3 regions of the Staphylococcus condimenti genome follow, and region 2 is predicted to be linked to each of the others. Evidence: predicted binding sites of a transcription regulator. Region 2 holds the regulator's gene; each other region holds the start of a gene.

Region 1 (3,295 bases), 530 kb from region 2:
GCCAATAATAATCGCTAATCCGCCGGCATTGCTGCCCATATCTGAGATGATGTTGAAGGCACCGCCGCCAATCATCGAACCAATGACCAAACCGATTAAAGCTGTTTTACTGAGTTTATTCTGTTCTAATTGTTCGCTCATTTTCAAAACTCCTTTAACACTTGCAGCTATACAAAAGCAAAAATCAAACTTTCTTTGCTGCTAAGTATGTGTTGTCAATTTATTAAGTTTTTGACGCATACTGCTTTAACAGTTTTTCGTGCGGTCTTCATAAGTACGCGGGCTATTTGTCGACTGCCGCCGTTTTAGATTTGTTTTCAAAGCAGTATTATTAATTGGAAGCAAGGCTTTAAACAAAGACTTCGAATCACTTCTATTGATGCAATCCATTTCATTTAAAGCCAAGCTATCACTTTGAAATTAGATATCTTCACGGTATAGCGGTTGACTCATGCAACGAGGGCCCCCTCTACCGCGAACCAATTCACTACCAGTAATTTCAATTACTTTGATTCCGTTATCACGTAATAATTGGTTAGAAACATAGTTACGGTCATATGTGACTACAACACCTGGACGAATTGTTAATGTATTAGAACCGTCATTCCATTGTTCACGCGGACCAACAATAGGATCTCCATCTCCAGTTGGGATAAATGTAATTTCATCTAAACCTAAAGCATCTTTTAATGTTTCTTTTAAGTTAGATGATTTTGTGATTTTAATATCTTTGCCATCATCGCTTGGTTCGATAGTGAAAATATTCATATCGTCACCTTTTTTCTCGATAGCAGAATGAATTGTGAATTTATCGTAATCAATCATTGTAAACACTGTGTCGAGGTGCATGAAAGCTCTTGTATTCGCAATTTCAATTGCAACGATTTTTTTGATTTTAGATTCAGGGTTAGCGAAAATATGTCTTGCTAATCTTTCAATTGCTTGTGCTGATGTTCTTTCTGAGATACCCACTGCTACAACTTCTTCAGATAATACTAATTCATCTCCGCCTTCAATATTGTATGGTGAATTACGGTCTAACCATACTGGCACATCTGCATCTTTGAAACGTGGATGATATTTTAAAATATAAGTGAAGAAAATAGATTCTCTTCGACGAGCTGGCCAATACATACGGTTGATTGTCATACCATTTCCGATAGATGCTTGCGGGTCACGAGTGAAGTATAAGTTTGGCATCGGATTCATATAAAATGGATAAGAATCATCTAAGTATTCTACAAGGTGTTCTTTTTCTAAAGGAATTTCTTCTTTACGTACACCTGCCATTACTTTTTCCACTAATTCTTTATTGTCTAAGTCTTCGAACAATGCTCTAATCGCATCTTCGTGCCCTAATAAAGTTTCTTCAGATTCTGCTAAAACATCTTCAACAAACTGTTTGCGCACTTCTGGATCTTCAATCGCTTCTGCTGCCAAGTCTTCAAGATAAACAACTTCTATGCCTTCATCACGAAGCGTTTGTGCGAATTTATCGTGTTCTTCTTGAGCTACTTTCAAGTACGGGATATCATCAAATAATAATTCACCAAGATACTCAGGTACTAAATTTTCTAATTCTTTTCCTGGACGTTTAAGCAATACCGTTTTCAATTTTCCGATCTCACTATTTACTTTAATTGGATGTTCATTCATTTGTGAAACCTCCTTGTTCTATTTGTCTACATTGTAAGCCCTTGCAAACACTGTATATGTGATTTAAATCACATAATGGATGTTGTATTTTTCACACTCTTAAATTTATTCATTGCATAAATTTGTATAAATACTACATTATCCCGTCTTTTTTATGCATATTCCATTGTTTCTGCAGCACTTTTCTAGTTTGAATTTCTTTAAAAAGTATTTTATTCATTATTTAGAGAATATATTCATAATATGTGAATACACATTGAAATGTGACCGTGTTAACACGTGTTTTGACATTTATAAAGTGAATATTAATTTATTTTGCATATAACTCATTATGCTTTATTGATAATAAATTATAGACTTCATTAAATTAACGATTATTTTGTTCTTAAACACAAAAACTGCCACCTTGTTTTAGGTGACAGTAATTTTTTAAATATCTTCTCTATATATGGGTTGGCTCATACAACGTGGACCTCCACGTCCACGAACTAATTCGCTTCCTTTAATTTCAAGTACTTTGATTCCCTTATCACGTAGTAACTGGTTAGACACAAAATTACGATCATAAGTTACTACTACACCTGGTCTGATAGTCAGTGTGTTGGAACCATCATTCCATTGTTCACGCGGTCCAATAATTGGATCGCCGTCTCCTGTGGGAATCAGTTCAACTTCTTGAACATGCAATGCATCTTCGAGTGTTTTTTTTAATGAATCTGATTTCTCGATTTTAATGTCATCTCCATCTGGCTCGATAATAAAGATGCTGAATTGATCACTCATCTCTTGAATTGCAGAATGAATAGTAAATTTATCATAATCAATCATTGTAAACACTGTATCGAGATGCATGAATGCACGCGTATTTGGAATTTCAATTGCGATAACTTTTTTAAATGTCGAATCGGGTTGTGCGAAAATCTTGCGTGCAATCTCTTCAACAGCAGGTGCAGAAGTACGTTCTGAAATACCGATTGCTAATACTTCTTTTGAAAGTACTAATTGATCGCCGCCTTCCATTTGATACGGCATATGACGGTCATACCAAATAGGAATATCTGCATCAGCAAATCTTGGATGATGTTTCAAGATATAATCAATAAATAGCGTTTCACGACGTCTCGCTGGCCAATGCATTTGATTCACAGATACACCATTACCTATAAAAGCTTGTGGGTCTCTTGTGAAATAAAGATTTGGTAAAGGATCCATATAAAAAGGATATGGATGACGCATATATTCTGTTAAATGCGGTGTTTTAAGTTGTATGTCTTCTCTTCGTACGCCAGCCATTACTTTTTCTACAAGTGCTTGGTCTGTGAGTGCGTTAAATAAGTCGCGAATTTCCTCTTCATGACCTTGGATTGTCTTTTTTGATTCTTTAAGTACATCTTCTATGAATTGTGCTCTTACCATCGGATCTGCAATACTTTCAGCAGTTAAATCTTCAAGGTAAAGCACTTCTACCCCTTCATCTCTTAACAATTGCGCAAATTGGTCATGTTCTGCTTGAGCTTCTTTTAAAAATGGAATATCATCAAACAACAAACGTTGTAAATAATTCGGTACTAGATTCTCTAATTCTTTTCCTGGACGTTTCAGTAAAACCGTCTTTAACCTGCCGATTTCACTATTTACA
Region 2 (3,295 bases):
GGCACGTGTGATATTTTTTTCAACAAAAGTTTCAAGACGCTTTATCTCAGCTTGTTGACGTTCGTATTCTTGCATGCGTTTCTCATAATATTGGTCGCGTTGAGTAATAAATTTACTGTAGTTGCCGACATAATGCTGAACAGCTCCTAAAGCGACATCATAAATCTGATTTACTGTTTTATCTAGGAAGAAGCGATCGTGACTGATAATCACAATAGCGCCTTTAAAATAATTCAAGTAATCTTCTAACCATTGTGTTGTTTCCATATCTAAGTGGTTGGTCGGTTCATCGAGTAATAATAAGTCAGGTTCGCTTAATAACATTTGAGCAAGAGATAAACGTGTTTTTTGACCGCCACTGAAATCATTAACGGGACGATGAAAATCCTCTTCTGAAAAATCCAAACCATGAAGAACTGTTTTGATTTTACTTTCATATTGATAACCTTCTAATCGTTCAAATTGATTGGAAAGCGTTTCATATTTAGACATATGCGCTTTGAATGTTTCAGATTCATATTCTTCAGCATGTTCAGCCAACCACGCTGTTTCTGCTTGCATATCTGCTTCCATTTGCTTTAATTTCGCAAAGGGTTTTGACATTTCTTCCCATACAGTATGGTTAGTATCTAAGGTCATTTGCTGAGTCAGATAACCAACTTTTAAATTTTTGATTTTAGAAATATGGCCTTCGTCATACCCATCGACTCCGGCAATAATTTTCATTAAAGTAGATTTACCGGCACCATTTCTGCCGACGATTCCTATTTTTTCGTGGCTCTTTACTTCGAAGTGAACATCGTTAAAGATTTCTTCACCATCGAACGATTTAGAGACATCGTTAAGTTGTAATAAAATCATGTCGTATGTTTACGAGTCAGCATGTTAAATTAAAAACTGGCTCGTAGACCTCCTTTCTTTTCGCTCTGTATCATCACTTACCTTCCATTATAAGTGGAAATAGTAGTTCTGCCTATTAAATATCACGAATTTCCTTTAATGAAATATAGTACTATTTTACATCAAAATCACTAATAAATATTAGCTTGTATTAAGTTTGTTACGAAATCATGTGTTCAAATTATATATTTAAACGTATAATGGTAACTACATCACTGAAAAATAACAGAAGAATTATAACTAGAATATGCGTTATTAACGGTTAAATTGTTCATAGAAAGTTACTTTTACAGTTATTTATTTTTAGAGGTACATAAGGTATACTTAGTTAATAAAAATGCTTTAATCCTTTAATCTAGGAAGATTAACGTAGTTACAATATATAATAAAAACTATTTGAACGTTGTAATCTCCTCAAAAAATAAGTTTAGAAAAACTAAAAGTATTTTTTCTGAACTATTCATTTTTTACAATCAACAAAGTCTATTACAGTATTTACATGAGAGATTAGAACTTGTTCATAAATAATAGTTTTTGAAGATGTGGGGGTAAACAAATTGAGTAATCAAAAAAATAATATTCCTCGTGCGACCTTAAAACGTTTGCCGCTCTATTACAGACTTGTCAATCAACTTCATGAAAAGGGAATTGATCGAGTTAATTCTAAAACTATCAGTGAAGCCTTAGATATCGATTCTGCTTCTATCAGAAGAGATTTTTCTTACTTTGGAGAATTAGGTAAGAAAGGTTACGGCTATAATGTTGAAAGTTTGTTGGAATTTTTTAAAAGTAAAATCAGCGAGAGCGATACGATTAAAATCGGTCTGGTCGGAGTAGGAAATTTAGGTAAAGCATTGCTTTCTTATAACTTTTCTATCCATGATGAAATGGTTATTACTGAAGCTTTTGATATTCGCGAAGATATCGTCGGTACAAAAGTCGGCAATGTTATCGTAAATAAAATGCAAGATCTTCAATCTGTTTTGAAAAGTGCAGAGCTAGATGTAGTAATTTTAACAACACCTGGCAGTGCAGCACAAGAAGCAGCGAATCAAATCGTAGAAGGCGGAGTGAAAGGTATCTTAAATTTCACACCTACTCGAATTGATGTACCTGATGATGTTTCTGTTCATCAAATTGATTTAGGTATTGAATTGCAATCGCTTTTATTTTTTATGAACAACCTACGCAGCAGTAACTGAAAAAAGACGTTCCAAAATTTAATTTGGAGCGTCTTTTTGATGTTAATTTAAGCTTTTTGAACTGTAATTGTCCAAGATGCATCACCAATTTGTTCATAATTAGTAACTGGATAATTATTTTCAGCCGCCCAGTTTGGGATAGCTTCTGTTGCTTGCGTGCAGTCAAAATCGATTTTCAATTCATCACCGACATCTAGAGTCTGCATTTTTTTCTGTGCTTCAATTAATGGGAAGGGACAAACCATTCCTACGGTTCCTAATTCATGTAACATGTAAACACTCCTTAAGTGATTTGAATTTAAGATTGTGCAGCTGGACGTGCTGCGTTTTGTTTAGTCGATTTTTGCATAGCTTTCATAGGCTTTACAAATAAGAAGTAACTCATAAACCATGTACCCAAAATCATAGCTGCTAAAGCAATCCAACCTTGCCATGAAAGAGCAGCTGTTGCTACTAAGCCATTTCCAATTGAGCATCCGCCGGCTACTGAAGCGCCAAATCCCATAAAGGCACCGCCAATTACACTATTGCGAAGTGTTTTTTTATCAGGAAGTCTGCAAGCAAACTCTCTTGAACCTTTCGCAGCAATGTAAGATCCGATAAAGATACCTAGAACTAAGAATACACCCCAATCTAAAAATGAAGTTTTACCAGACAGTATGAACTGTACTAAGTTTGAAGAAGGTGTTGTAATCCCAAGTCCACCTTCTCGACCTGTAGAATAACTCATAGGCCAAGCAATTAAAGCAATTAAACCAACAGCAATCGCTGCAATAAAAGGATGGAATTTTTTCTCGAAGAAGAAATGACGTATACCTGTATAGCGTTGTTTCAATTTAGGTACTGCAATTTTAGGTTTTGGTTTGCGTAGTGTTCTGACAACAAAATAGCCTGTAACTGCGACAAGACCAATAACAAAAATCCATGCAGGAATTCCTGTACTCGCAGACATATCTGCATTAACATTAGTTTTTGAATTTAACTTTTCCATCACAGGTTTAAGCAAACCTGCTTTTGTAATAGCTGAGAAGATGGCGTAAGAGATTAGAGCAAGCCAACTTCCTATTAGTCCTTCTCCAGCTCTGTAGTAAGTACCAGTAGCACAACCGCCTGCAAGTACAATACCTACACCAAAAATAAATGAGCCAATTATTGTACCTACAATAGGGAAGGTGCCGTTATCTAATGGCTTG
Region 3 (3,295 bases), 330 kb from region 2:
ATTAACACAATATTATTTGAATACCAATGAAAAAATGGTTTTTTTAAATAGTGCAGGGGAAGTCATTGCATTAAATGAAGCAGCTGAAGAAGTTTTTGCAGAAGATAATGATTATTCTCAAATGACCAATGCGGTATGCCGCAGATGTGAAGGTTATTCCAATGAATATGACATTATGTCTTGTGAAAACTGCTTTTTAGAGGCTTTGGAAATAGGAAAAGGCAGCTTCCAAGTGTTTATGCGCACAAAAGAAAATAAAGTTCAACCTTACACAGCATCTTATGAATTGATCGATCATAAAAAAGGAATTTACGCATTTACATTACACAACGTGTCTCCGCAAATTCAGCGTCAAGAACGTATGTATCAACGAAAAATGATGCAAAAAACAATTTCCGCTCAAGAAAATGAACGAAAACGTATTTCAAGAGAACTGCATGATGGCATTGTACAAGAATTAATCAATGTAGACGTGGAATTGCGTTTGTTAAAATATCAGCAAGAAAAGGATGAATTGATAGATAATTCGAAGCGAATAGAGGGTATCATGTCACGTTTGATTGATGATGTACGTAATTTATCAGTAGAATTACGTCCGTCTTCTCTTGATGATTTAGGATTAGATGCTGCTTTTCGTTCTTATTTTAAACAATTCGAGAAAAATTATGGCATCCATATAGATTATCATACTAATTTTTCTGCACAACGCTTTGATAATGAAATCGAAACTGTGGTATATAGAGTAGTGCAAGAAGCATTATTTAATGCCTTGAAATATGCACAAGTCGATGTGGTTGAAGTTTCATTGCAATTAAATGAAAATAATATTATTGCAGAAGTGAGCGATCGCGGTGTCGGATTTAAACGGGGAGATAATCCAAAAGGAACAGGATTAGGTTTGTTCGGCATGAATGAACGTGCAGAATTAGTGAATGGTTCAGTTAATATAGATTCTCAGATCGGTCGCGGCACCATTGTAACATTGGAAGTTCCAATAACTGATATACGATAGGAGACTTTAAGTTGAAGATAGTGATTGCAGATGATCATGCAGTTGTAAGAACTGGATTCTCTATGATTTTGAATTTTCAGGAGGATATGGAAGTTGTTGATACAGCTGCTGAAGGTGTAGAAGCATATAAAAAAGTGATGCAGCACCAACCAGATGTTTTAATTATGGATTTAAGCATGCCTCCTGGTGAGTCAGGGCTTATTGCTACAAGTAAAATTGTAGAAAGCTTTCCTGAAACTAAGATTTTGATTTTAACAATGTATGATGATGAAGAGTATCTATTCCATGTTTTACGAAACGGCGCTAAGGGCTATATTTTAAAAAATGCACCGGATGAGCAACTTATCTCTGCTGTTCGTACTGTTTATCGCGGTGATACGTATATTGATCCAAAAATGACAACTTCATTAGTTAATGAATTTGTTAATAATACAGGTCAAGATGCTAAAAATACAAATGATCCATTTCGTATTTTATCTAAAAGAGAATTAGAGATTCTGCCGTTAATTGCTAAGGGTTATGGAAACAAGGAAATTGCTGAAAAACTGTTTGTGTCAGTTAAAACAGTAGAAGCACATAAAACACATATTATGCAAAAATTGAATTTAAAATCAAAACCTGAACTGGTAGAGTATGCTTTAAAGAAAAAGTTGCTTGATTTTTGATGAATTTTAAGAATCTGTCGATTAAAGACAGGTTCTTTTTTTGGCTTTTAATTGTGGCAGAAATGTGACTATAAACACTGATATGACAAGGTTTGAGGCTGGTAAATATGTATTAGGGAAAAGCCGAATGTTTTAAGGGAAAGCCCTTATGTTCAATCTTTCACACGACCTATAAAATATAAACTATAAGCAGTATCTTAGAATATTAAAAAACTTCGACTCAAAGTAAAAAATGCACTGAGGTACTGCTACTCTTTTTTGATATGAAAATGTTAGGGTGAAAAAAATGAACAAATCAAAAGGCGGTTTACAATTAACAGTCCAAACTTTAAGCTTGGTAGCCGGCTTTATGGTGTGGAGTATTATTGCACCATTAATGCCGATGATCTCGCAGGATATTGACATTACAAGCTCACAAATTTCAATTGTACTTGCAATTCCTGTTATTTTAGGGTCAGTTTTACGTATCCCATTTGGTTATTTAACAAATATTATTGGAGCTAAATGGGTTTTCTTCTCTAGTTTTATCATATTATTATTCCCAATTTTTTTACTTAGCCAAGCACAATCAGTGAATATGCTGATGTTGGCAGGATTCTTTTTGGGTGTAGCTGGAGCTATCTTTTCAGTAGGAGTAACTTCAATTCCTAAATATTTCCCTAAAGATAAAGTAGGATTGGCAAATGGTATTTATGGAATGGGAAATTTAGGAACAGCTGTATCTTCATTCTTAGCACCTCCGATTGCTGGTGTAATAGGGTGGCAATCAACTGTTAGATTATATTTGATTGTAATGGCTGTATTTGCGATTATTATGTTCTTTTTAGGTGATTCAAAAGAACCTAAAGTTAAAATTCCATTAATAGCACAAACAAAAGATTTATTAAAAGACTTAAGAACATATTATTTGAGTTTTTGGTACTTTATTACTTTTGGTTCATTTGTAGCTTTCGGTATCTTTTTACCAAAATACTTAGTCGATCATTATGAACTTACTACAGTAGATGCAGGTATCAGAGCAGGTATCTTCATTGCGATTGCTACATTCTTAAGACCACTCGGTGGTATTATCGGAGACAAAATCGATGCTGTAAAAGCATTGAAAGTAGACTTTACTTTTATGATTATTGGTGCAATCATTTTAGGACTTGCCAATAATATTGTTTTATTCACAGTGGGCTGTTTAACAGTCAGTGTTTGCGCAGGTATCGGAAATGGGCTTGTATTCAAATTGGTGCCACAATACTTCCAAAAAGAAGCAGGGGTTGCAAATGGTATTGTTTCAATGATGGGTGGACTTGGAGGTTTCTTCCCGCCACTTGTGATTACTTATGTAACAAGCGTTACAGGAACAAGCCACTTAGCCTTTATCTTCTTAGCACTATTTGGTGTTTTAGCACTTGGTACAATGTGGCATTTAAGCAAGAAAAATCGTTCGCTTGCATATAAATAAGAACGGTATGGATGAATGAAAAATGTAAATATTAAAAATGTATGGGCCGTCAATCGCAAGGATTGATGGTCCATTATTATTTTGTAAATGAAAGATTTATTGATAATTATCTGATTTATAATAATGAAAGAAAAGGTGGGATAAAAAAATATATTTTTATCCGCA

The links. The regulator Rex, encoded in region 2, represses fermentation and respiration genes when NADH is low (regulators of the CRP and FNR family bind a similar motif). The targets are predictions, from matches to a motif close to TTGTGAAATATTTCACAA.
Region 1: arcA (arginine deiminase) is a predicted target of Rex. The motif match lies at 1,713-1,730, and genes of this name have one in related genera.
Region 3: A4G25_RS10705 (nitrate/nitrite transporter) is a predicted target of Rex. The motif match lies at 1,826-1,843, and genes of this name have one in related genera.

What each region holds. Positions count from the first base shown of each region.
Region 1 covers NZ_CP015114.1:2,052,661-2,055,955, reverse strand. The annotation lists gene arcD (arginine-ornithine antiporter) at 1-141, opposite strand, end outside; gene arcA (arginine deiminase) at 421-1,656, opposite strand; gene arcA (arginine deiminase) at 2,086-3,295, opposite strand, start outside.
Region 2 covers NZ_CP015114.1:2,587,612-2,590,906, forward strand. The annotation lists gene A4G25_RS12425 (ABC-F family ATP-binding cassette domain-containing protein) at 1-861, opposite strand, end outside; gene A4G25_RS12430 (redox-sensing transcriptional repressor Rex) at 1,458-2,102, shown strand; gene A4G25_RS12435 (sulfurtransferase TusA family protein) at 2,150-2,374, opposite strand; gene A4G25_RS12440 (YeeE/YedE family protein) at 2,401-3,295, opposite strand, start outside.
Region 3 covers NZ_CP015114.1:2,259,074-2,262,368, forward strand. The annotation lists gene nreB (nitrate respiration regulation sensor histidine kinase NreB) at 1-1,012, shown strand, start outside; gene nreC (nitrate respiration regulation response regulator NreC) at 1,024-1,677, shown strand; gene A4G25_RS10705 (nitrate/nitrite transporter) at 1,964-3,130, shown strand.